One region of the Halomonas sp. KM072 genome, then DNA from elsewhere that is predicted to be linked to it. Evidence: predicted binding sites of a transcription regulator. Region 1 holds the regulator's gene; the other holds the start of a gene.
What was found. The regulator PhoB, encoded in region 1, activates phosphate uptake and scavenging genes when phosphate is short. The targets are predictions, from matches to a motif close to TGTCATANNNNTGTCANA.

Region 1 (14,819 bases):
CTGCGCCAATAATGCCTACATAAACAGGTTGAGGAACTAGTAAAACATCGTCACTATCAGAAAAAAGAGCACGTAAAATTAGTAGCATTCCCTCCTGTGCACCAGACGTGACTACAATATCCTCTGGGGAGCAAGTAATACCGTCTGTTATATTCAGCATGTCAGCAATGAGTGCGCGAATATATCCTTCTGAGGGGCCGTATTGAAATAATTGAGTTATCACGCCGCTCTCTAAGCGATGCTCATTTTTCATAAGATGATCGATATAAATATTTATATAAAAGCTGATGTCGCCGAATTTAAAGTCCTTTTCTATAGGACGACCAGGGGCGAACGATATTGCTTCAGGATATTGGCTGGCAATATCATTAAGGAACGTCATAGTGTTTAAGCATGGGTCAGTTAAAGATGAGTGAAGTATAAGTTCATCTCGGTTTGCCTGATGAGTCGACGCACCCATAACTTATTCCTTCCAGATTTTTGGGCAGAAGTCTGGATCAGTGTAATCCGGATTGCCTGCATGGTCTAAACGGCAGAAGTAATCATTATTATATTTTAACTTTGAGCCGTCGGCTAAAATATGCTGCTTGTAACTATTAGCTCCATCTTGTAAGTGCAGAGAAATTGAGACTCTATCAACTTTGCTGTAGTTAGGAGGGCTGCCATGGAAGGTATTACAGTTATGAAAGCTGATATGACCACGTTTTCCAACCATGGCGATTTCCTGAATCCGTGAGACCGGCCCCCAGGAATGCTTCTAACCTACTGAACTGCATGGCAATATAGCGAATATCGCCATTCACCCAGACAGTGCCATGCCCAACGTCAAGTTCCGCGCCAGTCGCCGCACCCTCACCAGCCACGCCGGGCTGTCCATCATCGGGCAATGCTTCGAGATCGCTGGCGTCGACAGCATCGACAGCCGCTTCCCCACCACGCTGGGCATGCGCACCAGTGACGTGATCAAGAGCTACCTGGGCCTGCTGTGTCTGGGCATGAGCGACTATGACGCCATCGAAAACTTCCGCCGCGACAAGCCCTTCCAACAGCTGCTGACCCTGCAAAAGGTGCCGAGCACGGCGACGCTGCGACAGCGGCTGGAGAAACTTGCCGCCAACGACCTGCAGGCGCGCACCGCCACCTGGTCCACGACCCTGCTGTCACTGATCGAAGCACCGATCACCGCCGAGACGACGCACGTCTGCCTGGACATCGACACCTTCGTCATGGACAACAGCAACTCGAAGAAGGAAGGCGTCTCGCGGACCTACCAGAAGGTCGATGGCTACACCCCGATCGCCGCCTATCTGGGCAACGAAGGGTGGTGCCTGGGTCTGGAACTGCGGCCTGGCAAGCAGCACACCATGAAGGAGAGCAACGCCTTCCTGGAGCGGGTACTGCCTCGCGCCCAAGGCCTGACCAAGCAACCGATCCTGTTACGCGAGGACAGCGGCTTCGACAGCCAGGCGCACCTGGCGCTTCTCGAACAGCAGCGCCAGGTCTTTGCCGACGAGGGGCGCCGGCTCGACTATGTCGTCAAATGGAACCCGCGTGGCTCGGCCACGGCTGATCGAGATACCTGGCTGGCGGTGGCGGCGGACTACTGGGAAGAGCTGCGTCCTGGCAAGCGCCAGGCGCTGTGGTCGCAGACCGTCTCGATCCACGACGACAACAAGACCGAATACGTCGTCCAACGCGTGATGCGCCTGGTAGAGCGCACCGCCGATCGCGATGGCCAGTTGCTGCTCGAACCGGACTATGAGTTGGAAGGCTGGTGGACCAGCCTGGACGAGGCGCCGGAGGCGGTGATCAAACGCTACCAGGCGCATGCCACCCATGAGCAGTTTCACAGCGAGATCAAGACCGATCTCGACCTGGAGCGCTTGCCGTCCGGCAAGTTCGCCACCAACGATCTGATCCTGCATCTCGCCCAGTTGGCCTACAACATCCTGCGCCTGATGGGACAGCTGGGCATGACCGGCGAGCTGAGCCCGGTTCGCCACCCGGCCAAGCGGCGCCGGCTGCGCACCGTGCTACAAGAGCTGGTGCACCGTGCGGCTCTCGTGATTCACAAGGCACGGCAGATCATCCTCGACTTCGGGCAGGACATCGGGCGCATGACGGTGCTCAAGACGCTGCGGAGCCGACTGCGTTATCCACGAGGAACGCCATGCTGACCGTCAATCGGCGACACTCTATCCACAAGCAGTTCCAAGCGACACGCGATCGCCAGATATGTCGTGCCTGGCGGGTGGAAAGGCATGACAAAACGGGCCGTCAGCACCGATCAGCACGGTGGGTTTTGGCAATAACGGGCTTGCGAAAGCCAACTTGCACGGGGCGAATGATCAAAAAGTGCTCGCTGGCGGTGATAGGGAAAGTGTCGGCGCCGGCTTCACGGATTCAGGGATTTTTCTGACCGTGTCGTCGTTGAGTTTGGCTGTTTCTTCCAGCATAGTTTGTAGTTCATCTACGCTGCGATTCCCAAAATGCTGAGTAATACTGTCATCGGCATCAATCTCCCGCCACCGGTTGCTGCCGTCAATCATTTCCAAAGCGCCCATATTTTCATAGCAGTCATAAAAATTGATAAAAGCCGTGAGAAGCTTGTTTGACGAGCAGGTCGACCAGTAGTGCGCATCTTTATGCCATGGAACCACTGGGCGGAACATTCCCTCTGCCTCAAACTCTCCCCGAGCAGGCTTGGTAATGAGAGCGCTATTCCATATTCTTATTTCATCGGTTTGTGCGAGACGTGCAGCGATGGCTCCAATGATTGGTTTTGTTAATAGTTTTCGAAAGGTGTAGCTTTCATAGTGAACATAGTCATTATTGCGGGCAACGTCTCCATCTTCTGGAACCCAATAAGCTAGGGTAGGAGGGATTGTTGGCAAATGCCTATCCCTTTTCCCCTCATAGTAATCGTGACTTTCCTTTACGAAAGCATTAAGTTCATCATCGGTAAAAATTTTCTCGGTCATGAACCAGCCGTGCTTTTGATAAAAACGTACGTCTTCATTACTAGGCAAGAGAGTTTTTTCTTGCGTGCTTAATTTAAATTTATCTGCACACATGTTGCAATCCTTTATATGTGCTTTATTGGACAGAGCCATTGCTGCATTTTTATTAATAAGAGTCACTTGCTTCAAGCTGTCGGAAAAGGTCTTCAACATTTTTTTCAGAGAAGCCTTCTTCTTCATTCCTTTCGATAAACTCAATCATAACGCCAGAGTTAGGGCAGCGAACGGTAAAACGCTGGATCAGATCGGAGCCTTTAATGATTTGGGTGCTAAATGTCAAGCCTTCGCTTTCTAGTTCTTTGCATACTCCCTCCACATTATCCACCTCAATGGCAATGTGCTGTGGGCCTGGACCGTATTCATTAACCTGATTCCGTGAAGCCAGCGCCGACACTTCCCCTATCACCGCCAGCGAGCATTTTCTGACCGCCGATTCCGTCTCAACCGCTGAACGCATACCGGGGAGGACCAACCATGGCGACGCTGACCGACGAGAGCAGCCCATTTTGACAGGCATTTCTACCCGCCGGACACGGTGATACTGGCTGCCGGTGACCGTCAGCTCTCTGCGTGGTGCCTTTGTCCGACAGACGATCAGCATGGCGTGCCTCGGGGATAGCGCAGGCGGCTTCGCAAGGTGTTCAACACCGTCATGCGCCCGATGTCCTGCCCGAAGTCGAGGATGATCTGCCGCGCCTTGTGAATCACGAGAGCCGCACGATGCACCAATTCCTGCAACACCGTCCGCAGCCGGCGCCGTTTGGCGGGATGGCGGACCGGGCTTAGCTCGCCGGTCATGCCCAGTTGCCCCATCAATCGCAGGATGTTGTAGGCCAGTTGGGCGATATGCAGGATCAGATCGTTGGTGGCGAACTTGCCCGACGGTAGCCGCTCCAGGTCAAGATCGGTCTTGATCTCGCTATGGAACTGCTCGTGGGTGGCATGCGCCTGATAGCGCTTGATCACCGCCTCCGGCGCCTCGTCCAGGCTGGTCCACCAGCCTTCCAACTCAACCTCTGGTTCGAGCAGCAACTGGCCATCGTGATCGGCGGTGCGCTCCACCAGGCGCATCACGCGCTTGACGACGTATTCGATCTTGTTGTCGTCGTGGATCGAGACCGTCTGCGTCCACAGCGCCTGGCGTTTGCCAGGGCGCAGCTCTTCCCAGTAGTCCGCCGCCACGGCCAGCCAGGTGTCCTGATCGGCCGTGGCCGAGCCACGCGGGTTCCATTTGACGAGGTAGTCCAGCCGGCGGCCCTCCTCGGCAAAGGCCTGCCGCTGCTGTTCGAGAAGCGCCAGGTGCGCCTGGCTGTCGAAGCCGCTGTCCTCACGCAGCAGGATCGGTCGCTCGGTCAGGCCTTGGGCGCGGGGCAGCACCCGCTCCAGGAAGGCGTTGCTCTCCTTCATGGTGTGCTGCTTGCCGGGACGCAGTTCCAGGCCCAGGCACCACCCTTCGTTGCCCAGATACGCGGCGATCGGGGTGTAGCCGTCGACCTTCTGGTAGGTCCGCGAGACGCCTTCCTTCTTCGAGTTGCTGTTGTCCATGACGAAGGTGTCGATGTCCAGGCAGACGTGCGTCGTCTCGGCGGTGATCGGTGCTTCGATCAGTGACAGCAGGGTCGTGGACCAGGTGGCGGTGCGCGCCTGCAGGTCGTTGGCGGCAAGTTTCTCCAGCCGCTGTCGCAGCGTCGCCGCGCTCGGCACCTTCTGCAGGGTCAGCAGTTGTTGGAAGGGCTTGTCGCGGCGGAAGTTCTCGATGGCGTCATAGTCGCTCATGCCCAGACACAGCAGGCCCAGGTAGCTCTTGATCACGTCACTGGTGCGCATGCCCAGCGTGGTGGGGAAGCGGCTGTCGATGCTGTCGACGCCAGCGATCTCGAAGCATTGCCCGATGATGGACAGCCCGGCGTGGCTGGTGAGGGTGCGGCGACTGGCGCGGAACTTTATGTTGGGCATGGCACTGTCTGGGTGAATGGCGATAATGGCTATATTGCCATGCAGTTCAGTAGGTTAGAAGCATTCCTGGGGGCCGGTCTCACGGATTCAGGATTAATAAAACGGGTTATTTGAGAGTTTTCATCTGCTCCTTCGAGCAAGACGAATTTAATCGGGCCAGCTTCCATTACTGCGGAATTCATTGCGCTGCGGGCACCAGTGGTAGTCATACGGTCTATGAGGCTGAATCCGATCATGCTGTAATAGCCAATGGCCTGCTCAAGATCTAGTACTGCAATTGCAACATGATCGATTTTTTGGGCTTTATGTTTGAGCATTAGCTTTGAAGTGGTTTCGCAGCTATTAGTCATGAGTGTTCTCCTTGGCGTGTGGTTCACTCGATCCAAATGATTTCATTATTGACTTCCGCAAGGGAGGCGCATCCGCAGAGATGCATGCAAAGATGTAAATCTTCACTCAGCTGTTCCAATACTCTGGCTACTCCTTGCGCACCTTCAGCAGCAAGCCCCCAAAGAACTGGACGACCTACGCCCACAGCATCGGCACCTAAAGCAAGAGCCTTAAGGATATCTGCGCCACTGCGAATGCCGCCATCTACGATAATCGGTATCACATTGCCTAGCCGTTGACGAATATGTGGTAACATACTAATGGCGGAAACATGGTGGTCGAGTTGACGCCCGCCGTGGTTAGAAAGGTAGAGGGCATCTACTTCATGCTGCAGAGCAATTTCCGCATCTAGTGGGTGCAGTATGCCTTTCAAAATCAGTGGCATATTAGTATGGTATTTAACCCATTCTACATCTGCCCAAGAAATAGCGGGCTCTAATTGATCAGCAACGAAAGCCGCGACTCCTGAATTTCCTGAGACAGGGATACACTGATGCTTTATTTGCCCTTGCAAATAACTTTCATTTCTATATCTGTTAACGCTAAATTCATTGCGGCGGTCACGCAGTCGTGCACCCATGAGAGGAACGTCTACAGTGAGAACTAAAGCGCTGCAACCAGAATCTTGTGCTCGCTGAATAAGATCCCTGTTAATTTGACGATCTTTATACAGATAGAGTTGAAACATAACTGGTGCGTCTGACTTTTCGCATACTGTTTCCACAGGAAAATCTGACATAGTGCTTAGGATGAAGGGGACTCCATTCTGGTTCGCAGCTTTAATTGTTGCGAGTTCTCCTTCAGGGTGAACGAGTTTATGATGCGCACTCGGAGCCACAAGTATGGGAGGTGTTGGGCATTGGTTTCCAAGGATGCGAGCCAAACGAGTGGTGAATGGGTCTACTTTTTCTATTCCTCGCAGAACTCTGGAAAGAAGCTTTACACGTTCCAGTGCGCAAATATTTTCTTGCAATGATTGCTCACTTCCAGCCCCACCGTCAATAAAGTCATAAACTTCTGGAGGTAAGTGGCGTTTTGCAATCGATTGCCAATCTTCAATACACACTGGAACCATACTCGTTCCCTCGTCTAATTTAGCTGTTAATTAGATTGGATAGTTATAATAATGTGTGTTATGTGGCGTTACCGCTTTGAAGGGGGCTACGAACTGAGAATAGGTGCGCTAGCTGAGCTGTGATGTAAGTTATTTCTTAAAAAAATGTAAGTTATTTCTTAAAGCATGTAAGTTATTTCTTACATACTTGCAAAGTACGATTGATTTATAACTGTTTTATATTCATGTTGCTTTAATATTCCATGCGGCTAATTTAGATTAAATAGAGAAGTTTTATGCTCATTGTGATTAGTGTACTCCCCCTCCGATAGAGCCTCAGTAATGGTAAGAGGTACGGCATGGATAGGTGCTTGATTTTGACCCTCGGTTTGGATCTAGATGAATCACCCCCACGGTGCTGGTGGATGTCACCCCCGACATGGAGATTGCCCAGCAGGAGGTGTTTGGCCCGGTATTGATCGCCATGGCATTCGATGACGAGGCCCAGGCCGTTCGGCTTGCCAACGACACCCGGTTTGGGTTGGCCGGTGCCGTGTGGAGCCAGGACGTGGCCCGAGCGCATCGCGTGGCGGGGCAGCTGCGGGTGGGCACGGTATGGATCAATAGCTACAAGGCGATCAGCGTGATGTCGCCGTTCGGGGGCTTTGGCGACAGCGGCTTTGGCCGCTCCAGCGGTCTGGACGGCCTGCGCGAATACACGGTGCCGCAAAGCGTCTGGGTGGAAACCGCACCGGAGGCCAGCGTGGCGTTTGGCTACGGCAGCGGTGTCGGCTGATTCGATGCCGGGTCCCTGAAGGCCTGCATCCAGCGCTGCAGGTGGCGCAGCAGCAGGATGCTGGCCTTGGGCTGCTGGCGGCCCACCCGGGTGACCATGTGGGCCTGGGAGCGCTGAAACAGCGGGTCGTCTACCGGGCGTGCGACAAGGCTGCCGGTGTCCAGGTCGTGGGCGACCGCAAACGCCGGTAGCAGCGTCACCCCCATGCCGCTGCGCACGTATTGCGCCAGGATCACCATCGAGTTGGTGTTCATGGTCATACGCGGGGCGAGGCGTGCCTGTTGAAACGCCTGGTCAACCATCTGGCGCACGCCATGGGTGGTGTCCCACATGGCCATGGGCTGGGTGCTGAGCTGTGCCAGGGTGAGCGGGTGGGGCTGGTCGGCCAAGGGGTGATGCGGCGCCAGAATGGCCATCAACGGCTGCGGGCTGGAGGCCCAGAAGCGCAGCTGCGGATGGGTACGCTCGTGAAACATCAGCCCGATATGGCTTTGATCCTCGACAATCGCATCGATGATGCCGGAGGTGCCCGCGATATGGATATCCAGCTGGATGCCCGCATAGCGCTGGGTGAATTCATGCAGGGGAGAAGCCACCAGGTCGCTGACGAAGCCTTCGCCCACGGTGAGGGAAATCGTTCCGGTTTCCAGCCGCTGGTAGGCTTCGAGGGACGTGATAAAGCTCTCGTCGAGGGCGCTGCGCCGCTCGCAGTACTCCAGCAGCATCTCGCCGACGGGCGTGGGGCGTATGCCGCCGCGCTGGCGTTCCATCAGCGTTGCCCCCAGGGCTTCTTCCAGCAGGGCAATCTGTCGGCTGACGGCGGAAGGGGCAATGTTGAGCCGCGACGCAGCCCGGCGCACCGAGCCTGATTCGAGCGTCACGCGAAAGTAGGCCAATCGCTGATGAGGGATATCCATCGCCTGGTACTACCTCGCGTGACGAAAATGCGCCCAGCTTGAAGGGCTACAAGTATCTGAGCAGCTTTTGCAGCTTGTTCATGTCGGCAGAGTCGCCGACGAGGCGCACGTCACCCGCCACCATGCCATCCAGAAATGCCTGTTGCGTCGGCTTTCTGAGGATGCGCAGGGCGGCTTCCTGGTCGCGAAAGCGCAGCTCCAGGTCCAGGTCGACGGGCAGGCCTTTACCGGACGTGATGCGTTTGGGGGTCATCCGGTAGTGGCGTGCCGTGCTCAAATCTTCTGTGGCAATGCCCCAGTCCAGCCCTCGCATGCGTTCCAGCTGCTCACGAAAGCGCGGCTTGCGGCGCAGGGCGCGCTTGAGCATGAAACTCAACAGCCACAGCATCAGCGAAAGCTTCATTAGGAAACGGCGTCCTTGAGCGCTTTGCCTGGCTTGAACGCCACGTTCTTGCTGGCCGGAATCTGTAGCGGTGCGCCGGTCTGCGGGTTCTTGCCGGTACGGGCGGCGCGTTCACGTACGGTGAAGGTGCCAAAGCCAATCAGTGTGACGTCTTCGCCTTTGGCCACGCTGTTGGTGATTTCGTCCAGAATGACATTCAGGACCTGGCCTGCCTTGTCCTTGGACAGGTCAGCACTCTCGGCGATGGCAGCGGCGAGTTCAGGTTTGCGCATGAAGGAATCTCCCTTGTGAAAAACAAACGTCAATGTTGTTGGTAACCCACCCCAGCGGGGCTTCTTTAGCCTAGTCGTGAAGGCGGCGAAAATCAGCCTAGCAGGGCAGGGACAGCTCTGGAAAGCTCCACTTTCCTTCTCACGCAGCCCCCTGTCAACGCAAAACCAATCAAACGACCGTCTTTATCTTCCGCCAGCGCCGTCAAATCCTGCCCATGACCCTCCACTCGCCAGTGCTGCGGTGTGCCCACTGGCGGGTAGGCCACCACCGGGAGCAGGGGCGTTTTGACGATGATCGGCCAGGCGCCGAAGCTTACCGGGGTAGGCGAGCCGCCCAGCGTGGCCGCCAGCGCTTTGGCGCTGGCTTGCAGCGGCTGAACGTACATGGCGTTCACGCCGTCGATGCAGGCCACGTCGCCCAATGCGTACACGTTCGGCTGGCGGGTGCGAAGCAGCCGGTCCACCTCGATACCGCGGGCGCTGACCGCGAGTCCGGCGGCCTCGGCCAGCGCCGTGCGGGGCGCAAGGCCCGTGGCCAGCAGGACGATGTCCACCGTATGGCGCTCACCGCCGTCGAGCTGCAGTACCAGGTCGCGGTCGGCATTCAGGGATAGGCTGTCCAGCGTGCGCCCCAGTGCCAGTTGCATGCCTGCCGTTCGAAAGGTTTCGGCCAAGGCGTGGCCCAGCGGCTCGGGCAGCAGTCTCGGCAACGGGGTGCTCTCTGGCGCCACCAGGGTGACGTGGTGGCCGCCCGCATGGAGGTCGTTGGCGAATTCGCAGCCCACCAGGCCCGCGCCAATGATCGCCACTCGGCTGGGCTGGGCGAGCGCTGCATACAGGCGGCGGTAGTCATCCAGGTCGTTGACCGTGAAGCAGCGCCCTTTCAGCGCATCGGGTATCCGGAATGGCGTGCGCGGGGCCGCGCCGGTGGCGAGCACCAGGTGCTCGTAGCGGAGCAGGGTGCCGTTGTCCAGGCGCAGCATCTGGTGTTCCACCGTCAGTTCGACGACCTGTGTGTGGGCCATGACCTGGGCATCCAGTTCGTCGGCGAGCGCTTCTGCGCTGCGCTGCGCCAGCTTTTCGGGGCTCAACCGCTTGGCGAAGCCCGTGGACAGCAGCGGTTTGCTGTACTCTTCGCCACGGTCGGCGCTGACCAGCGCGATGGTGCGAGAATCTCCCTGGCGGCGCAGTGCCCGCGCCAGGCCAATACCGGCCATGCCAGTGCCGACAATGACCAGCTCGGCATGTGGGGATTCGCTCAAATGTGAATCGGGCATATCGTTATCCGGGGGTAAGGAACAAAAGCCTGCCGAGCCATCATGTTACACTAGCCTTCTTTCCAATTGACTGCCCTGGAGGCTCAGGTGACGCTCGTTGAGTTGCCACGCCCTGCGTTTTCGCTACCCCCCCACTGGCGGCCGGTTGCCGCTGCGCGGCCTGCCATGAGTGCGGCCTGGTGGCAATGGGTGGCCTCGACCGACTCCCTGACGGCGCGCCTGATGGCGGCCGGAGCGCCGAGCCAGTTCCGCGTACGCCTGCTGCGTCAGACCATTGGCCTGCCGTTTCAGGACGAAGCCATGGCGCTGGGCATCGCTCCACGTCGCCACGCCTGGCTACGCGAGGTGGCGCTGTGCATCGACGGCACCCCCTGGGTGGTGGCGCGATCGGTGGCACCGCTGGAGCAGCTGCAGGGCAAAGGCCTGGGGGCCTTGGGCGAGCGTTCGCTGGGCAGCTGGTTGTTTCAGCAGCCGGACCTGGTGCGCGGGCCGTTGCAGGCTACGGCGTCGCTCCCGCGCTTCACGGCGTGGGGTGCCCCCGCCAAGGGGCGTAGCCAGTGGGGGCGTCGCTCGGTGTTTCAGCACGCGGGACTGTCGCTGCTGGTTCAAGAGTATTTTTTATCGACCATGGCCGATGCGCTGAGCCTGCCCTCGCGCTAGGCTATTCTGGAGTTTCTTTCACGAGGTAAGCATGAGCATGGACCGTTCTCTATTGCGGCCAACGGGTTGGGCCCGGCTGGCAGACTTTCTTCAGCTGATGCGCCTGGATCGGCCCATTGGTACCTGGCTGCTCATGTGGCCGACGCTCTGGGCGCTGTGGGTGGCTGCAGAAGGGGTGCCGGGTCGCTCCGTGCTGATCATCTTCATTGCCGGTGTCTACGTGATGCGGGCTGCGGGCTGCGTGGTGAACGACTATGCCGACCGCCATGTGGATGGCCACGTCAAGCGTACTCGCCAGCGCCCCATGGCCACGGGACGCATCAGCGAAACCGAAGCCCAGCTGCTGTTCGTGGCGCTGGTCGCCGCTGCCTTCATTTTGGTGCTGCTGACTAACTGGTTCACCGTGCTGCTGTCGGTGGGCGGCGTGCTGCTGGCTTTCGTGTATCCGTTCATGAAGCGCTACACCCACTTCCCGCAGGTGGTGCTGGGCGCGGCCTTTTCCTGGGCCATTCCCATGGCGTTTGGCGCGGTATTGGGCCACGTGCCTCTGGAAGCCTGGCTGCTGTTCAGTGCCAACCTGCTGTGGACCGTTGCCTACGATACCCAGTACGCCATGGTCGACCGTGACGATGATCTGAAAATCGGTATCAAGTCGACCGCCGTGCTGTTTGGCCGTGCTGACCGGCTGATCATCGGAGTGCTGCAGGCAAGCGTGCTGGCCCTGCTGAGCTGGGTCGCGCTGCGCGTTGGGCTAGGGGGCTTTTTCTGGCTGGGGTTGCTGGGCATGGCGGCGACGTTCGTGTACCAGCAGTGGCTGATCGTCGGGCGCGATCGAGACCGCTGTTTTCAGGCCTTCCTGAACAACCACTGGTCGGGTCTGCTGGTCTTTGCAGGTATTGCCTTGAGCTGGTGGCCGGTAGCGGGCTAAATTGACTGGGTGTCATGGAACTGTCATCAAGTCATGGTGTTATCGTCACACGCATGTCATTGAACCTTCCTGAATAGAGCACCGTGAGGCCCTGGAATGACCGCCAAGACCGTACTGATCGTCGATGATGAGGCGCCGATCCGCGAAATGATCGCCGTGGCGCTGGAGATGGCTGACTATCGCGTGCTTGAAGCGGACAACGCCCAGGATGCCCACGCCATGGTCGTCGACCACCAGCCTGACTTGTTGCTGCTGGACTGGATGATGCCGGGCACCAGCGGCATCGAGCTGGCCCGTCGGCTGAAGCGCGAAGAAGCCACCGCCGAGCTGCCGATCATCATGCTGACGGCCAAGGGCGAAGAGGACAACAAGATCCAGGGCCTGGAAGCGGGTGCCGACGACTATATCACCAAGCCCTTTTCCCCCCGTGAGCTGGTGGCCCGCCTGAAGGCCGTGCTGCGCCGTGCCACGCCGCGTGGCGTGGAAGACCCCATCGAAATCAATGGTCTGCTGTTGGACCCGGTGAGCCACCGGGTCAGCGCCCATGGCAAGGCGCTGGAAATGGGGCCTACCGAGTATCGTCTGCTGCAGTTTTTCATGACCCATCAGGAGCGCGCCTACACGCGCAGCCAATTGCTTGACCAGGTATGGGGTGGCAACGTCTACGTGGAAGAGCGCACGGTGGACGTGCATATTCGTCGTCTTCGTAAAGCGCTGGGCGAGCCTCATCAAAATCTGATTCAAACGGTGCGCGGTACTGGGTACCGGTTCTCTGCGCGAGTGTAAGCGTGCGCCTGTGGAGCCGTGAGATCTGGCGCATCATCTGGCTGGCCCTGTTGGGCCTCTGCCTGGGATGGCTGGTGGATTACCCTGGCGCCGGGCTGGCGGCGGGGCTGCTGTTTTGTCTGGTCTATCATCTGCGCCAGTTTCGAGCGCTCTTCCTTTGGCTGACGCTTCACCCCCACGATGAGCCCCCGGCGGCGAAGGGCATGTGGGGGGAGCTGTTCGACCGCCTCTATCGCTACCAGAAAAGCCAGCGCATTACCCAAAGTCGTTTACGGGCGACGCTGGCGAGAATCCAGGAGTCCTCCGAAGCCATGCGCGATAGCGTGGTGATGCTGGACCGCCACGGCGACCTGGAGTGGTGGAACAGCGCGGCCACCGACATGCTGGGGCTGCAAACCGCCCACGATCGTGGCCAGCACATCACCAACCTGCTGCGCGACCCTCGCTTCATCAGCTACTTCAATGCCCGCGACTACAGCGAGCCGCTGACGCTGACCTCGCCGATCGACGAGCGGCGCATCCTCCAGTATCAGATCACCCTCTACGGCGATGACGAGCGGCTGGTCATGGCCCGTGATATCACGCGCTTGCATCGCCTGGAGCAGATGCGGCGTGACTTCGTCGCCAACGTCTCCCATGAACTGCGCACTCCGCTGACCGTGCTGTCGGGCTATCTGGAAACCTACGGCGACCTCAAGGAGCTGCTGCCTCCCCGCCTGGGTAAAGGGATCGTACAGATGGAGGAGCAGACGCGACGAATGCAGAATCTGGTCAACGACCTGCTGCTGCTGTCACGGCTGGAAATCGACCAGGGAGGCGATGATCACCAGACGCTGGCCGTAGGCCCCATGCTCGACAGCATTCGCCGAGACGCCCTGGCGCTCTCCAGGCAGCAGCACAGTGTGCAGGTCATTCTGGAGAGCGACGCTGGCTTGATCGGCAGCGAGCAGGAGCTGCGCAGCGCCATTTCCAATCTAGCCTTCAATGCCGTGCGCTATACCCCAGAAGGCAGTCAGATCACGTTGCGCTGGTCGGTGGCCGCCAACGGCAGCGGGTGTATCGAGGTCGAGGATGATGGCGATGGCATTGATCCGGTGCATATCCCCCGCCTGACCGAGCGCTTCTATCGAGTGGATAAAGGGCGTAGTACGGCAACAGGAGGGACGGGTCTGGGCCTGGCCATCGTGAAGCACGTGCTGCTGCGCCACGAGGCCCAGCTCAACATAGAGTCACATCCTGGCGAGGGGGCATCCTTTCGCTGTGTCTTCCCTGCCAAGCGAGTCAGCGGCTCGGCTTGAGGGCTCGATGACGCTTTGCGCTCCTCCTTATCCGCTTCCTGCACAACCCCTGTATAAGTGTGCCATATTGGCATAGAACTCTGGTCACACATCACTCATGTGTCATTTTTAACCACCTCAAAGGCGTGGTCATGACCCCCTGAGCCCATGCTTTATACCATCCTTGTTTTTTTAAATTATTGATAATAAATAATTTTTTTGATTTTTGGCATGCGTGGCACAACGTATGCAATATTCTAGGCAAGGAAGATTACCGCAGGAACTGGTAAGACATGAAGTCACTCTTCCTTAACTATGCGGTATCAACAGCGATCGAGGAGGCGGAATATGATGTCCAAGGAACTACTCAAGAAAGCTGGTATTTTAGGTGTTTCTTTTGGCCTGATGGCAAGCCCACTGGCTTTTGCAGACACCACGGATCACTCATCCATCGACCAGAATCAGGATGTAACCGTCGAAGATGAGCCCATGAACACACAGTCTGGCACAGCCGAGCCCGGCAGCTATGACACCGAAGACCTGACGACGGATCACGGCACTCAAGGCCCCGACGTCGTGGATGAGCCGGACTCCACCAACATGAGTGGTGGTGCCGAGTACACCCCAGAAGACGTAGTTGAAGAAAACAGCGGTAGTTAAGTAACAATTCTTTGCAAAGCTGGAAAAAACTCTTACGCTTAGGGTTGAGCAAACAAGGGGCAAGGATGTCCCATAGCAAGGATGCTCATCGATTCACGGATGAATCAGAAAACGGTCAAGACACTGGTCAGGGTAAATTCCAAGGTTGGAGTCCCGCAAACGGATAGGAAGCCAGCAGTCAGTATCGTTCACAAGTAAGAGTGGTCGAGACCCCGCCTAGCGGGGTCTAATTTTTTGTGCCTGCTATATGGGCGGCCCTTTGATGAGTGGCTCTGATTCAGAGCGCCGAGCCTGCCGCCTTATCCCGTGTGTCCGGTGTGCCACGATAGTGGCGGTCCCACATGAGGACGGCGCCTGCGACGGCGCCTGGAATCAGGAACAGGTTGGCCAAGGGGATCCAGGTGATGAGCATGACCAGCCCGC
Region 2 (14,819 bases), 450 kb from region 1:
TGAGTAAGGGGAGTGGGTGATGCACCCTCCAACGGCTTCTGGATACGAGTGCTACGGGGAATGGCCGTTAGGGAAGATCCCGAGGTAAGAATCGTGTCGAGACCCAGTGGAAAGCTTGCGCGGTTGAGCGCTAGGCGGTGCATTAGCGCCTCGGCCGTGTCATCGAGTTCAAGCACTCGCTGGTTTAAAATGCCGGGTCCGCTTAATTGCCAACATGTCTTGCCGCGGCGGCTGGCATCACTACGCCCTTCCGCCAAGGACTCCAGCACCACGATGAGCGTGGTACTCCGGTCAGGGTAGATATCGCTGCCTTCAGAAAAGCGCGGCATTGCCTGACAGGTCGATGGCACCACAAGCGCAAAATCAGCCTCTTCCGCGCGACTCACAATGCGTGCCCCGGTATGGAAAGCGACCGCCTCAGCTAAACCATCACGGTTTAGCTCGTCAGCAATCCATACCCGTGTATCCAGGTCACACAGTACCAGTAGCACTGCCCAGGCAGCGGGCGACATCGCAACGTTTTGCGGTAGCGGTGCCAGGTCCACCTCAGCAAAGGTGCCAGGTTCGGCCATACTGCTTAATACTTGTCGGAACAGCTGCTGGCTGTGGTGAACCGCTTCCTTCAATGCTGGCCATTGATGCGGCTTGGGCACATGAGGTGATTGTTCCGACGAGAGCTCCATCGTGATGTCGTGCATATCTACTCCCCTCGCACCATTGTGAAAAAATCGACCCGCGTTGCCGCAGCAAGCTGGGAGCGCTCAGCGCGTTCGTCCGCTAGCGCCTGAGTCAGTGGCTCAATCAGCTCCGCATCGATGCGTCGCGCCCAGTGCGCTTTGTGGGCGCAAGCGTCGATCAAGGCGATTAACTCCGCGTGTTCACGGCTCCGCCCCGCGACCCACCCATGGCCGATGTCGCCACCATCGGGCGCGTTTTCATCGAGCACCACGCTGACACGGGTCAGGGTCATCTCGCCCAGGTTAAAAGCATTGCCCGTCCCGCCTATACGGCCACGCACCATGACCATCCCGGTTTCAGGCCCGCGTACGCAGCGATGAGTCGCCTTGATACCAAGCTTCAGCCAGCCTTCATTGAGGCGCTCTATAGGTGTCAGCGCGAGAATGCGGTGACGCTGTTCAGGAGTCATCATTGTTCCTCGTCGTTGTCAGATCGGTGAAGGCCGACCCTGAGTTAGCGCTCATTAGGAAAATCGAAGTGGTAGGCGACACGGTCGGCCCGGGCGCGACTGACGGAAATTTCCACCAAGCGCCGTGATTCATCGACGTTGTCGCTGGTCAGAATCAATAGCGGCGCAAGCTGAGGGCACTGCAGTAAGCGGCTATCGTCACGATCCGCCTGAACTGCATCCAGGCGCACTGCGGCGCGGGAGAGTCGCAGACCATAGTGCTGGTCAAGCACTGCGCGGGTAGAGCCACCGCGATAACGCTCACACCAGTCGGGCACTCGAGAGGCATCGAACCAATGACGCAAATGAAGCAGCGGCGCACCATCCACAAGCCGCAACGTATCCACGCATAACAGACACTCACCCTCAGCCAGTTCAAAGCGCTGAGCGATAGCTTCTGGCGGATGCAAAAGCCCTTGATCTAAACAGCGTGTTTCGGTGTTAAGCCCTAATTCCGCCAGGTTGTGGGTGACCTTGCTACCGGCGCTCACCATGTAATCCAGCCGTCGATCTACCACTTGTGTGCCCCACCCTTGATGGCGCGTCACCATGCCGGCCGCGACCAGTTCATCCAGCGCACGGCGAACCGTATGGCGATTTACCTCAAAGCGTTTGGCCAATGCCAGTTCGCTTGGTAGTTGGTCACCGGCGCTATGGTCGCTACGAATTTCCTGGGCCAGAATCGTAGCCAATTGGCGATAGCGCGGCTCGCTCGCTTCCTGACGGTGGTGCTGTATCAGTTGTCTAGACATTTATACTCCTGACAAATAGACGCTGGGTTACCCCTCGCACCCCGATAAGGGAGACCATGGCGAGGTTTTCCAACCTAAATGAAGCGCTTCCGTAAACGCTGGGAGGCAACATCAAGCAACGTGACAGCGACGATGATGACCAGCATGATGGTGGCGGTTTCAGCGAACTGAAATCCGCGCATGGTTTCCCACAGCGCTACCCCAATGCCGCCGCCGCCCACCATGCCAAGTACGGTTGCAGAACGAATATTCGACTCGAAGCGGTAAAGGCTGACCGATATCCATAGCGGCAGTACCTGAGGGATCAGTCCAAACGTGATCTCCTCGATACGCCCTGCTCCTGTCACGCGAATCCCTTCCATTGGGCCCGCATCGCTGGCTTCCACTGCTTCTGAAAACAGCTTCGCCAGCACACCCGTTGTGTGTACAAACAGTGCCAGCGTGCCGGCAAAAGGCCCCAGCCCCACAGCCACCACGAACAGCATGGCAAAGACCAGTTCATTGATGGCACGGCACGCGTCCATGAGGCGACGCATCGGTTGGTAAACCCACCAGGGCACCAAGTTTTCGGAAGAGAGCAGGCTGCAGGGCACCGCAACAATGATGGCCAGCAATGTGCCCCAAATAGCGATTTGGATCGTTATCAACATTTGATTGATGTAATGACCCAGATTGCCGAACGCGGGGGGAAAGAAATCCCCAGCCAATGTGGCCATGTTGTCAGCATTCGTCACCAGCAAGCTGGGGCGCATTTCGGCACCCTGCCAGGACCAGGCCAGCACACCCAGTAACACACCCCAGGCGATTAGCGAAAACCAGCTGCGTCGGCGCTGCAGCGGTGCTGTCATTTGAGAAGCGTGAGTATTCATGGTCTCTCCGGGCTGGGGGATCGGCCAGCGATCCCCCGCCGTGGATAATCAATTAGGTGCTTGAGCGTTATTCGGCGTTGGCCACAGAGGGAGCGTCCGATTCAGCCTCTTCCATTTCCTTGAGGCGTTGATTGAGCGCATCCAGCTGTTCATCTAACGCCGCTAGCTGCGCTTCACGATCAGTGTCAGAGAGACTCTGGTCATTGGCGATATCAGCACGCTGACTAAACAACGCAAGTTGACGAACCGGTAAGAGGCTATCGTTGCTGGAAGGAGCAAAATGACTCCACTGCAGTGGGGCTAAAATCTCCTTCTGTTCTTCGCTTTCGCCATAATTGAAGAAGAAGTCGCGCAAGTTCTCTTTGGTCTCCTCGGGCAGGTTGCTGCGCCATACGAGGGGATCAGAAGGGATCAGCGGAGATGTCCACACCACGCGAAGTTGTTCCGCTTTATCAGGTGCGGTGATCTCCAGGCGCGCCATACTCTCGGTATTGAAGGTCGCCACATCGACCTGTCGGTTGGCGACCGAAAGCGCGTTCGTTTCATGGTTGGAGTTCAAGGTGCGCTTAAAGGCAGAAGAAGCATCCACGTCATTCTGGGCAAACACGTAGTAACCGGGCACCAAGTAACCAGACGTTGAATTGGGATCGCCGTTACCAAAGACGAGATCAGATGCGTTAGCCAATACGTCTTCGATGCTGTGCAGGTCGCTATCCTCATGCACAATCATCAAGCTCCAATACCCTGGCTCACCACTCTCAGGGATCGTCTGGGCAAACACCTCGCCACCCGCACGATCGACGGCTTCCATCGCCGATTTGTTGCCGTACCAGGCGAGATCGATCTGATCGAAGCGCATTGCCTGAATCACCGCGGCGTAATCGGTCGCAAAGAAGGGCTCAACTTCTACCCCAAGGCTCTGTGACATATCATCCAGAAACGGCTGCCACATAGGTTGCTGGTTCTGGCTCGATTCGGTAGAAATAATGCCAAACTTGAGCGTTTCGGCGGCGAACAGCTGAGCGCTAGCCACCAGACCAATTCCCGCCATCAGCGGCAGAACCAAACGGCGATATTTAAACGTCATGGGTGTCTCTCCAGAGTAATAGGGTTATCAATGGCAAGTTTCATACGTGATCGGCACAGGTATCAGCCCAGCACCGGCGTTACGACGGTATGTGGCCTTCTATCTCTGCGATCACTGGACAGCGCTTCGCCGTTTGAGGCTTCGCTTGCGCGGAGCTCATCAAGATCGGCATTTTCGTAAAGCGCTTGTAGGCGTTCATCGGTGAGTTCGTTAATGGGGCCATCGAAGTACAAGCGGCCATCCTTGAGCGCAACGGCACGGTGGCAATAGCGACGCGCTACATCGACCTGGTGCAGGGTGACGACGACAGTGCGGCCATCTTCAGCGTGGATGCGGCTGAGAATTTCCATGACCTCGCGGGCACTACGCGGGTCGAGAGAAGCAATGGGTTCATCCGCCAGGATCAGTTCGGCGTCCTGCATGAGTACCCGGGCAATGGCTACCCGCTGCATTTGTCCACCCGAAAGCGTATTGGCGCGCTGGTCAATGAGCTCTTCCAGCCCTACTCGGGCTAAGCAAGCACGCGCACGCTGGCGCTCCTGCTCGGTAAAGCGGCCAAAGAGAGCTCTTAGCCGCGACATGCTACCCAACTGCCCAACCAACACATTGGTCAGTACGCTGAGACGCCCTACCAAATTGAACTGCTGAAAGATATAACCGGTGCGGCAGCGCTCGATGCGAGCGGCTCTGCGCAAATGCCCGCTCGCCTGCACTTCACGACCCATCAGCGACACACGGCCACCCTGATGACGGTTTCCGCAGGTCAGACCGACCAAATGGCGTAGTAACGTGGACTTGCCTGAGCCGGATGGCCCAATCAGCGCAACCATCTCGCCTTTTGCAACGCGAAAGCTGACGTCGTTTAGCACCTGACGGTGTCCAAACGACTTGTTTAAGCCTTCAGCGTTAATAGTAGGAATAGACATGACGCTTCTCCTTTAGGAATAGCGCCATTCTGGTGGAAGCAGATGAACACCAGTTGTCTAGACAATGTCATTTTGATGATAATTTCAGCTCCGTTATAGCCTCCTCTAGTAAGCGTTCATTCCACGACGTTCTGCCGCCTCGCTAAAATTCGCCCTACAGTAACCTCACATTTTCCAACACGAGGTTACCCCCATGAGAAAGCACCGCACACCCGAACAGTGGCAGACCCTGGTTGATCAGCAGCGTGACAGCGGCCTCTCGGCTTCGCAATTTTGCAAACAAGGGAACATTGGTTACGCCAGTTTCTGCAATTGGCGCAAGCGTCTGTCCGATCCGTCGACCAATGATTCGACTGGATCCGGTGAAGCCGGTTTTCTGGATCTCTCGTCGTTGATGGGCAACTCCCCATCCTCCGGCCCAGGCTGGCACATTGTGCTCAGCCTGGGCAACGGCGTTGAACTCCGGCTGAGCCAGCACGGATGATCGGACTCGATAGCCAGGCCCGCATCTGGCTGTGCACCGAGCCCACCGACATGCGCAAATCGTTCCGGGGCCTGAGTGCCCTGGTTCGGAATCAGTTGAAGCACGACCCGCTCAGCGGCCAGTATTTCGTCTTCGTTAATCGGCGCAAGACTCAGATGAAGATGCTGTATTTTACGACCACCGGTTACTGCCTGTGGGCCAAGCGCCTGGAACAAGGGCAGTTCCGGGTGCCGTTATCCGCCTCCGGTCAGCGCCCCCTGACATTGACGGATCTGCAACTGCTGATCGATGGCATCGAGGTGCAGAAATACCGCCAGTTCAAGCGTTTTCGAGGGGTATAGAAGACGGACTTCCGGTATAATATGGGCCATGAATTCAACGGCTTCCGCATCCCAGTCCAACGCACCTTCCTACTCGGCCCTGGCCGAGGAGAATGCCCTGTTGCGGGAGCAGTTGGGCGCTCAGGCCGAAGCCATTCGTCAGTTGACCCATCAACTGGACTGGTTCAAGAAGCAGCTGTTCGGCCCCAAATCCGAGAAGCAGGTGTTTGACCTGCCTGGGCAGGATAGCCTGTTCGCGTCGGATGACGCCCCGGTTCCGGTGCAGCCGCCGAAAAATGAGAAGCGCACGGTTAAAGCCTATCAGCGTGGCACCGCCAAGAAACAGCGGGACGACGACTGCCTGAACGACACCGGCCTGCGCTTTACTGCCGATGTGCCGGTAGAAGTGGTTGAGCACCTGCCACCGGAGCTGACCGGCCTGGAGGCCGATCAGTACGAAGTGATTGGCAGCAAGACTACCTTCCGGCTGGCCCAGCGGGCCTCCAGTTATGTGGTGCTCAAGTGCGAACGCCCGGTGTTCCGGCGTAAGGGCAGCGACAAGCCCATTACCACGCCAGCCCCGTTCAACGTACTGGATAACAGCCTGGCCGATGTCAGCCTGCTGGCCGGGCTGCTGGTCGACAAGTTCCAGTTCCACTTGCCGCTGTATCGTCAGCACCAACGCATCCGGCAAGCCGGCGTCACCGTCAGTCGCAGCACCCTGACCAACCTGGTCAAGCGGGCCATCGACCTGCTGCGACCCATCGTGGATGCCCAGACCGACAACGTGTTGCGCAGCCGGGTGCTGGCGATGGATGAAACGCCCATCAAAGCCGGCCACCAGGGGCGCGCAGGCCCGCAAAAAGGCAAGATGAAAACTGGCTGGTTCTGGCCGCTGTACGGCGATGCCGACGAGGTGGTGTTCACCTACTCGAACAGCCGTGGTCGCGCCCACATTGAACAGGTACTCAGCGAATCGTTCAGCGGCACCCTGATCAGTGACGGCTATGCGGCCTATGCCCGTTATGCCGCGGCCCAGGAGAACGTCACCCATGCCCAATGTTGGGTGCATGGTCGCCGCTATTTTATCGAAGCACAGAAAGATCATCCTGAGACCGTCACCGAGGCCCTGCAACGGATCGCGATGCTGTATCGGAATGAAGAGGCCATCAAAGCTCAGGGGCTAACTGGCGAGAAGAAACGCCAGTACCGGTTGGATCACTCGAAGCCGGTGGTCAGCGACTTCTTCCAGTGGTGCCGGGATCAGTTGGCACAAGGCGGCCTCGTGCCCAGCGACCCACTGACCAAGGCCCTGAACTACGTTCTCAGCCGGGAAGCCAGCCTGACCGTGTTCCTGGAAAACCCGGACGTGCAGCCAGACACCAACCACCTGGAACGGGCTTTGCGGCCCATTCCCATGGGCAAGAAAAACTGGATGTTCTGCTGGACTGAACTGGGCGCGGAACACCTGGGTATCATCCAGAGCCTGATCAGCACCTGCAAGCTGCACGATATTAACCCCTACACTTACCTGGTGGACGTACTGCAACGCATCAGCCAGCACCCGGCCCTTGAAGTCAGCGACCTGACGCCCCGACTCTGGAAAATCCGGTTCGCCGAGAATCCACTACGGGCGCTGATCGATCCACGTCATCCTGATCGCCAGAACCCACAGCCGGAGGCCACCGTTCATGCGCATTGAAGACATGAGCATCGACCAGTTGCTGGAACTGAACCAGTACATCTGCCAGCGCATTGATGAACTGCAAGAACAGGAAACCCTGCAAGCCTTGAGTCGGTTGCGGGTTGGTCTGAAAGTGACCTTCGAAGGTCGAGAAGGACCGGTGCTTGGGATCGTCACCAAGATCAACCGCAAGAGTGTGATCGTGCTGGGGGAGGATGGCAGGAAGCAATACAAGGTCTCGCCGGAGTTATTAAGGCCCCTCCGTGACGTGAAGTAGGTCAACTACGTCTTGGAATGAACGCTTACTTACATGCAGAATTTCTTGGATCATTATGGGTGCCATGCTGAGAAAAAAAGAGGAGCATTATTCATCAACTTCAGACTTCTGTCCTCTACTGGCCACTGTTTTTTCGTAGCCAAAAAGTACACCTTCCCTTAAAGGTGCATTAAGGGAAGGTGTACTTTTTCCAGGCACCAACAACACCAAAAAAAACCAAGCCACTGATTTATTTGAAAAAATACCAAACTAACGAGAAGCGCATCCCTCTTTCCCCAGCGGTAAGGAACAAGCAGTAGAGACCGCCGCTTTAGCGGCGGAGTGTCTGCTGCGCCAGTTCCGGCACCGCAGGGGAAAGAGGGGTGAGGCAAAGAGAAACCAAAGTTGTCAGCCAGCTTGGGGGTGGCCAAAAAAGTACACCTGCCCTTAGAACTCCATAAGGGCAGGTGTACTTTTCCGCAAACACTGCTAACCCTCTACCCACAGAACAGCACTGGCTTCACCTTCCCTGAGCAAGGAGTCGCTTGATACTCTCCACACACAACCAGGGTGGGTGGATGCAGGCAAGGCCAATAACCTGTAGATATCCCCATATCCATTCCTCAGTTGAGGAGGACGAACTGCTAGAACCAAGAGTATAGGGCTGCGTTGCTGGTACTAGATGCCTGGTACGCCTGGTTCATTTCTTTGATATTGCTGCTTGGTTCCACAGCTGGATAGGATATTTCATCCCCCCCCTTTCTGGCTGAGGCCCTCAACATGACGACCCTTCTTGACCGCCGTGAGCTTTCAGACGTAGACGCCTTATGCACTCGCCTCGATAGTTTTTTGATGGCCCGGTTTGGCTATAAAACCTCATGCGCCTTCTGCTCCAGCCTCAACACCAACATCACCGCCAAGCGTAAAAAATTCGACCTTTACATCAGAGTTTTTGAACATGAGGATAAGTTTTGGGGAGGCAGAGCCCTGATCCTTGCCCGTATTGATTTCGATAAAACTCGACAAGGCCATGGCACCGCACTACTGAAACTGCTTGTCGATTTCGCCCAGAAGTATCGCTACGATGTCATTGGGATCGAGCAAGGCAAGACCTCATCGATCCAAGGGTTTGCAAATAGGCATGGTTTCCAAACGGTGGATGATGGGAGCAATTTTACCGCGAGCGTTTCAAACCTAGCGGCTGAGCTCTGAGGTCAGCCATTTTGTCATCGTTACAGTGACGACCTGTCACCTTGACGATGACAATACAATTTCCTCGCCAGGTGCTGCCGTTATATATGGCAGTGCTACTCAAATCCTCGCACCACCCAACGCAACACCCAGCCTAAACCAATGGCTAGCATCCCTAGAAAAAGCAATCCTTCGCTTCCAGCAAATAGGCCCATGAGGCCTATGACCAGACCAACGACTAACCACAACCGAATCCATCCTTTTTTTTCAACTAGGTCTTTTAACTGGTCAAGCATGCTCGTAGCTTCCCTTATTGGCACATCGTGTAAGTGCCGACGCGGTTACAGATGACCGGCCGGTTCTGGTTGATCTGATTGATCTGGTTCTGGAGAGCCTGGCGGTTCTGATCGACTTGGGCGTTGTGCATGTCGATTTGTTGTTTTCGTCCTGCTATGGACGAAGCCAGACTGTTACAGTGTCCCCTATGAACACGAGGCGTATCACGATAAACCGCATTAATGAGGGCATTCATGCGCCCCACATTGTAGCTATAGTCCGTAAACGCCCCATTGGCGTACCTTTCTCCTAATGCACTGATTTCGGGGGAAAGATGGCCTTGCTCAATACACCGCTGGAGCTTTACCCAGGATTCGGCCATAGGCCGATAGCTTGTTTCTGGTAGTTCAGGAGCCTGTCGCGGACTACTAGCACACCCTGTTATTAACCCGGCATCCAAATAGCTATGCTATAATGCCGGCATGAACAGAGAAGATGCTCGCACACTCCATCCCGCCGCTCAGGAAGAAAAGCGAAAACTTGCGGTTCGCCTTTCCAAGCGTGGGATGAAGAACAAAGAGATCGCCAAGGAGGTTGGCGTTCACCCCCTCACCGTCGGCCGGTGGCTTACGAAATACCGTGAAGGCGGTCTAAAGGCCTTGCTCGCCCAGGTTCGTGGGCGAAGAGAGGGCTCTGGCCGCCAGCTCACCCCTGATGAAGAAAGTCGACTCCAGGCCATGTTGGTCGACAAGACACCTGACCAGTTGAAGCTTCAGTATGCCCTGTGGACACGCAAGGCCGTACAGGAGTTGATCAAGCTGGAAACCGGGAAGTGGGTGCCAATTCGCACCATTGGCGAATATCTGAAACGCTGGGGGTTCACTGTTCAGAAGCCCAAGAAGCAGGCCTATGAGCAGCGTCCAGCCGAAGTAAAGCGCTGGCTGGAGGAGGACTACCCAACCATTCATGCCCGAGCCAAGGCCGAAGATGCCGAGATTTACTGGGGCGATGAGACCGGGTTGCGTAGCGATAGCCAGCATGTGCGTGGCTACTCACCTCAAGGCGTCACCCCCATCCTCCGGCTCAATGCGAGAAGAGCGACGATCAATCTCATTTCCGCCGTCACTAACCAGGGCAAGGTACGGTTCCGGTTTTTCGACGGCACCATGAATGCGCAAATTCTGATCGACTTCATGAAGCGCTTGATTCGTGATGCCAAGCGGAAGGTCTTCCTGATCCTGGACAACCTCAAGGTCCATCACGCCAAGATCGTCAAGGCCTGGCTGGCGGAGCATCGGGATGAGATTGAAGTGTTCTACCTTCCACCCTACTCGCCGGAATTGAACCCCGATGAGTATCTGAACTGCGACCTCAAAGCCGGCGTGCATAGCGGTACTCCGGCGCGCAGCAGAGACCAGCTGAAGAGGAAGGCGATGTCTCACCTTCGGAAGCTTCAGAAGCTCCCGAGGCGAGTCGCGAAATACTTCAAAGCCCCGTCAATTCGATACGCCGCATCATAGCTATTTTATTGCCGGGTTAATAATACCACCATCCCCAACAGCACGATCCACCGTCCCATAGTATTCTCCTTAAGAGGGTGAGAAATCATATTCTCATAATCTAATTTAACCTAGAAAAATTTCGTAGCATTGGACTAATTGCCAGGTACAGGTTGGTGCTCATGACAGTCCCAAAACAGTGGGTTGGGTACCGAAGCCATCGTTGCATTGAGCCGTCGCCTTCTCATTTCCTGGTGGGTCAGGCACTATTTCGCCCTAATGACACCTTCAGATGTATGACAGGGATGCCCCCATGAGCCTGACCGATACCCAACTGCGTGAGTTAATTCTTTCAAGCGTTCCACAGGACGGCTCTACCGTAGGTAACGTCAAGTTACTGGGCTTGATTACTCATCAAGACAGCAGCATCGATAGAAGCGCCTTTGAGCGTGTACGCGACGCCCTGGTGGAGGAAGGCGCGCTGGGTAAAGGACGTGGTCGAGGGGGATCAGTTTTCTTGGTTCAATCATCAGAGGCTGCCAACAAAGAACCCGACCTCACCCTGCAAATGCAGGAGGTGCCTGCTGAACCGCCACTGGCATCAGCACCCACCAGGAAAGCTCCTACCAGCAAAGCCCGTCAGAAGAAGGCCGACCAAGCTCAGGTGCTTTCCTACCGCCACGATGAAAAGCGCAAGAACAACCCGCACGTGGGTATGGTGGATACCGCCAGCGATGGTGTGGAAGAACGAACCACTTGGGCGTATGACCCCCACTTAGACCCTGAGCTACAGTTTGACTCCTCCGCTAGCCGTGCCCAGGTAGAAACGCTGATTGATGATGCTTTAGCGTCTGGTGATCAAGAGCAGATGCGGGCAGCGTTAGAAGAGCTAAAGCGCTTGCAGTCGCCGTACCTTCAGTGGGCAGGCAAAGCTGAACGAACCAGTTTTGACGTGGATACGGTTTCTCTGCACGTGCACGAGCGGATCGACCCAGCGACTATTTTAGGTGAAGTTCAAAAGCGTATGAAAGCCAGCCAGAAAAGCGGCAGTGCCTTTCAGCCGGATATTTTCCATGCGCCGTTTGAAAACCTGCCCCTGCGTGAAGCTATCGACTTCTATAAGCATGAACGTGACTGGGCCAACCGCCTAATCGCGGGTGACTCCCTACTGGTCATGAACTCCATGCTGCAGAAAGAAGGCATGGCGGGGCAGGTTCAGATGATCTACATCGACCCACCCTATGGCATCAAATACGGCTCCAACTTTCAGCCGTTCACCCACAAGCGGGATGTGAAGGATCGTAAGGATGAGGACCTGACCCAAGAGCCGGAGATGATCAAAGCGTTCCGGGATACCTGGGAGCTGGGCATTCACTCCTACCTCACCTACCTGCGTGATCGGTTGTTATTGGCTAGGGAGCTGCTGAGTGACAGTGGTTCAGTGTTTGTGCAGATCTCAGATGAGAATATCCACAGAGTTAGAAGCTTATTAGATGAAGTTTTCGGAGACGACAATTTCGTATCTTTAATTCATTACCAGACTGCCGGATCTTTCACTAGCGATACGCTTAGCCGAGCTGGTGACTTCGTTATTTGGTATGGAAAAAGTAGAAAATCTTTGAAATATCGTCCTCTTTTCAATCGAAAAGCCACGCAAGAAGATGATCCATCCTCGAAATACGATCAGGCTGAGAGTTTTTTTGGGAAGAGAACACCACAATCCAAGGCATTGCCTACAGAGATAAATAAGGTATTCAGGTTTGATACGATTGTGTCATCTGGTTTCCGTGAAAAAACAACGAAACCAATAATATACAAAGGATCTTTTTTTCACCCAGGGCAAAGCAATAACTGGAAGGCATCGGTTCCGAATGGAATGAATCGGCTTATTAAAGCCTCAAGGACAGGACAAACGTCAAATGGAAGCTTGAGCTACGTTCGTTATTTTGATGATTTCCCATTGGTACGCCTCACTTCTATGTGGACAGATATTGGAGGAGGCGTACAAAGCCGCTCAGATCCAAAAGTTTACGTTGTTCAAACTGGGGCGGCTATTATCGAGCGCTGCCTTTTAATGACGACCGACCCAGGGGATCTTGTTCTCGACCCCACATGCGGCTCTGGCACCACCGCCTATGTGGCCGAGAAATGGGGCAGGCGTTGGGTTACCTGTGACACCTCCCGTGTGGCTGTAACCCTAGCCAAGCAGCGCCTGATGACCGCCAGCTACGACTACTTTGAACTCAAGTATCCGCAGGAAGGGTTGAGCGGTGGTTTTATCTACAAGACCGTGCCGCATATCACCCTCAAATCGATTGCCAATAACCCTGAGATCGATCAGATCTATGAGCAGCACCACCCGACCATTGAGCAAGCCTTGGCCGAGTTGAACAGCAAACTCAAAGGTGAGCCGCTGACTTATAAGGTTTCTGAGGGTGGCCGCAAGGGTGATAAGGTTGATTTCTCTGCATCCGACAGCAAAACCGTGACGTTACCTTCTGGGGAAACGGTACTGGTTAACGCACTGCTGGAATGGGAAGTGCCTTTCGACTTTCCTACCGACTGGCCAGCTAAAGCAGAAGCTAGCTTTGATGCTTTCCACACGGCACGCCAAGCCATGCAGCGAAAAATGGATGAAAGTATCGCTAACCACGCTGGCCAGGAAACCCTCTACGATCAACCCGAAGCCAGCAAAGATAAGCTGCGCATTACCGGCCCCTTCACCGTCGAAGCCGTGCCTTTTGCTACCGTGCTTGGTTTAGATGAGGCGGAACAACCCAAAGAGGCCGATGTAGCTGTTGCCCGTTCTGGTGCGACCTCACGCCATGCCCAGTGGCGGGATGAGCTGTTAAAGGCGGGTATACGCGGTAAAGGCGGCCAATTACTCAAGCTGATGGATTTGGAAACCCTGCCAGATGCCAAATACTTGCATGCGGTAGGCACTGTGGCCGATACCGGTGAGCGAGTTGCCGTTAGCTTTGGGCCTGAATATGCCGCACTGGAGCAGCGTCAGGTAGAGATCGCCAAGAATGAAGCGGGTGACCTTTTCCCTACTCCTAAGCTGCTGGTGTTCTGTGCTTTCACCTTCGACCCTGAGGCCGCTAAAGATATCGACAGTATCCGAGGCATTCAGGCCTTGCGGGTACAGATGAACACTGACTTGCTGACCGAAGATTTGAAGAAAAATAGCCGCAGCAACCAGTCTTTCTGGCTCATGGGTCAACCGGATGTAGAAGTTCATCAGCTAGAAGGTGGCAAGTTACAGGTAGAAGTACATGGCTTCGATTACTTTGATACCAAAACCGGTGAGCTGAAGTCCGGTGGCAAGCGTGACATTGCAGTTTGGGAGCTGGATACCGACTACGACGACCGCTCGCTTTACCCTCGCCAAGTCTTCTTCCCCATGGCCGGCAAGAAAGACGGCTGGTACAAGCTGAAGAAAGACATTCGTGCTGAGCTCAATGAGTCGCTGCTCGACCAGTACCACGGCACGAAATCGCTGCCTTTTGAGCCAGGCGATAACCAGTGTATTGCGGTGAAGATTGTTGATAACCGAGGCATTGAATCGCTCAAAGTCGTTCGGTTGGACTGAGCCATGACCCAGCAACTTAGCTTATTCGAGGTATTGTCTCGCCATGAAGGGGTCGATACCGAGTACAAAGCAGCCAAAGGCGGCCTGCCCAAGAGCCTATGGGAAACCTATAGCGCTTTTGCTAACACCGCAGGCGGCACAATCTACCTCGGCGTCAAGGAAGGTGATGATGGCCCTGTTACCGCTCGGCTGAGCGAAACGGACGTAGAGAAGTTACGGGGCGACTTCTGGGTGACGATTAACAATGCCCAGAAAGTCAGTGCCAATATTCTTCAGGAGCATCACGTCAATGTCGAAACGTACGGCGGTGATGCCATTCTGGTGATTGAAGTCCCACGTGCATCCAGAAGCGAACGCCCCGTTTATATTGGGGTAGATCCCATCAAAGGAACCTTTCGGCGTAACCACGAAGGTGATTTCCGCTGCAACGATGCGGAAGTGCAGCGAATGTTTGCGGATCGTCTCGACCATGAGCCTGCGGATAGTCGTATTCTGGCTCACTTCGATTTAGACGACTTGGATGCTGCCTCGCTTAAACAGTTTCGTAACCGTGTGGCCTCACGCGCACCTGATCACCCTTGGCTCACAGAAGATGATATCGGCCTGCTCACTAAGCTAGGTGGTTGGCGTAAGGATCGTCGTACAGGTAGTACTGGCTTAACGGTAGCTGGGCTGTTGATGTTCGGCAAAACGGAAG

Region 2: a site for PhoB is predicted at 4,884-4,901, ahead of phnC (phosphonate ABC transporter ATP-binding protein). Genes of this name have one in related genera too.

The regions. Positions count from the first base shown of each region.
Region 1 covers NZ_CP136132.1:3,200,715-3,215,533, reverse strand. Annotated here, with positions in the region: gene RVM26_RS15235 (aminotransferase-like domain-containing protein) at 1-460, opposite strand, end outside; gene RVM26_RS15230 (hypothetical protein) at 464-715, opposite strand; gene RVM26_RS15225 (IS1380 family transposase) at 816-2,177, shown strand; gene RVM26_RS15220 (phytanoyl-CoA dioxygenase family protein) at 2,349-3,200, opposite strand; gene RVM26_RS15215 (hypothetical protein) at 3,127-3,621, opposite strand; gene RVM26_RS15210 (IS1380 family transposase) at 3,615-4,976, opposite strand; gene RVM26_RS15205 (VOC family protein) at 5,006-5,326, opposite strand; gene RVM26_RS15200 (alpha-hydroxy acid oxidase) at 5,350-6,441, opposite strand; gene RVM26_RS15195 (aldehyde dehydrogenase family protein) at 6,836-7,216, shown strand; gene RVM26_RS15190 (LysR family transcriptional regulator) at 7,195-8,133, opposite strand; gene RVM26_RS15185 (hypothetical protein) at 8,180-8,536, opposite strand; gene RVM26_RS15180 (HU family DNA-binding protein) at 8,536-8,808, opposite strand; gene RVM26_RS15175 (NAD(P)/FAD-dependent oxidoreductase) at 8,901-10,085, opposite strand; gene RVM26_RS15170 (chorismate--pyruvate lyase family protein) at 10,173-10,745, shown strand; gene ubiA (4-hydroxybenzoate octaprenyltransferase) at 10,783-11,673, shown strand; gene phoB (phosphate regulon transcriptional regulator PhoB) at 11,770-12,459, shown strand; gene phoR (phosphate regulon sensor histidine kinase PhoR) at 12,462-13,757, shown strand; gene RVM26_RS15150 (hypothetical protein) at 14,085-14,396, shown strand; gene cysZ (sulfate transporter CysZ) at 14,674-14,819, opposite strand, start outside.
Region 2 covers NZ_CP136132.1:3,652,225-3,667,043, reverse strand. Annotated here, with positions in the region: gene phnH (phosphonate C-P lyase system protein PhnH) at 1-698, opposite strand, end outside; gene phnG (phosphonate C-P lyase system protein PhnG) at 701-1,150, opposite strand; gene phnF (GntR family transcriptional regulator) at 1,192-1,938, opposite strand; gene phnE (PhnE/PtxC family ABC transporter permease) at 2,013-2,807, opposite strand; gene phnD (type 2 periplasmic-binding domain-containing protein) at 2,875-3,894, opposite strand; gene phnC (phosphonate ABC transporter ATP-binding protein) at 3,957-4,820, opposite strand; gene tnpA (IS66 family insertion sequence element accessory protein TnpA) at 5,014-5,304, shown strand; gene tnpB (IS66 family insertion sequence element accessory protein TnpB) at 5,301-5,645, shown strand; gene tnpC (IS66 family transposase) at 5,674-7,326, shown strand; gene RVM26_RS17400 (hypothetical protein) at 7,316-7,585, shown strand; gene RVM26_RS17395 (GNAT family N-acetyltransferase) at 8,345-8,776, shown strand; gene RVM26_RS17390 (hypothetical protein) at 8,872-9,051, opposite strand; gene RVM26_RS17385 (hypothetical protein) at 9,066-9,413, opposite strand; gene RVM26_RS17380 (IS630 family transposase) at 9,514-10,551, shown strand; gene RVM26_RS17375 (site-specific DNA-methyltransferase) at 10,844-14,122, shown strand; gene RVM26_RS17370 (RNA/DNA-binding domain-containing protein) at 14,126-14,819, shown strand, end outside.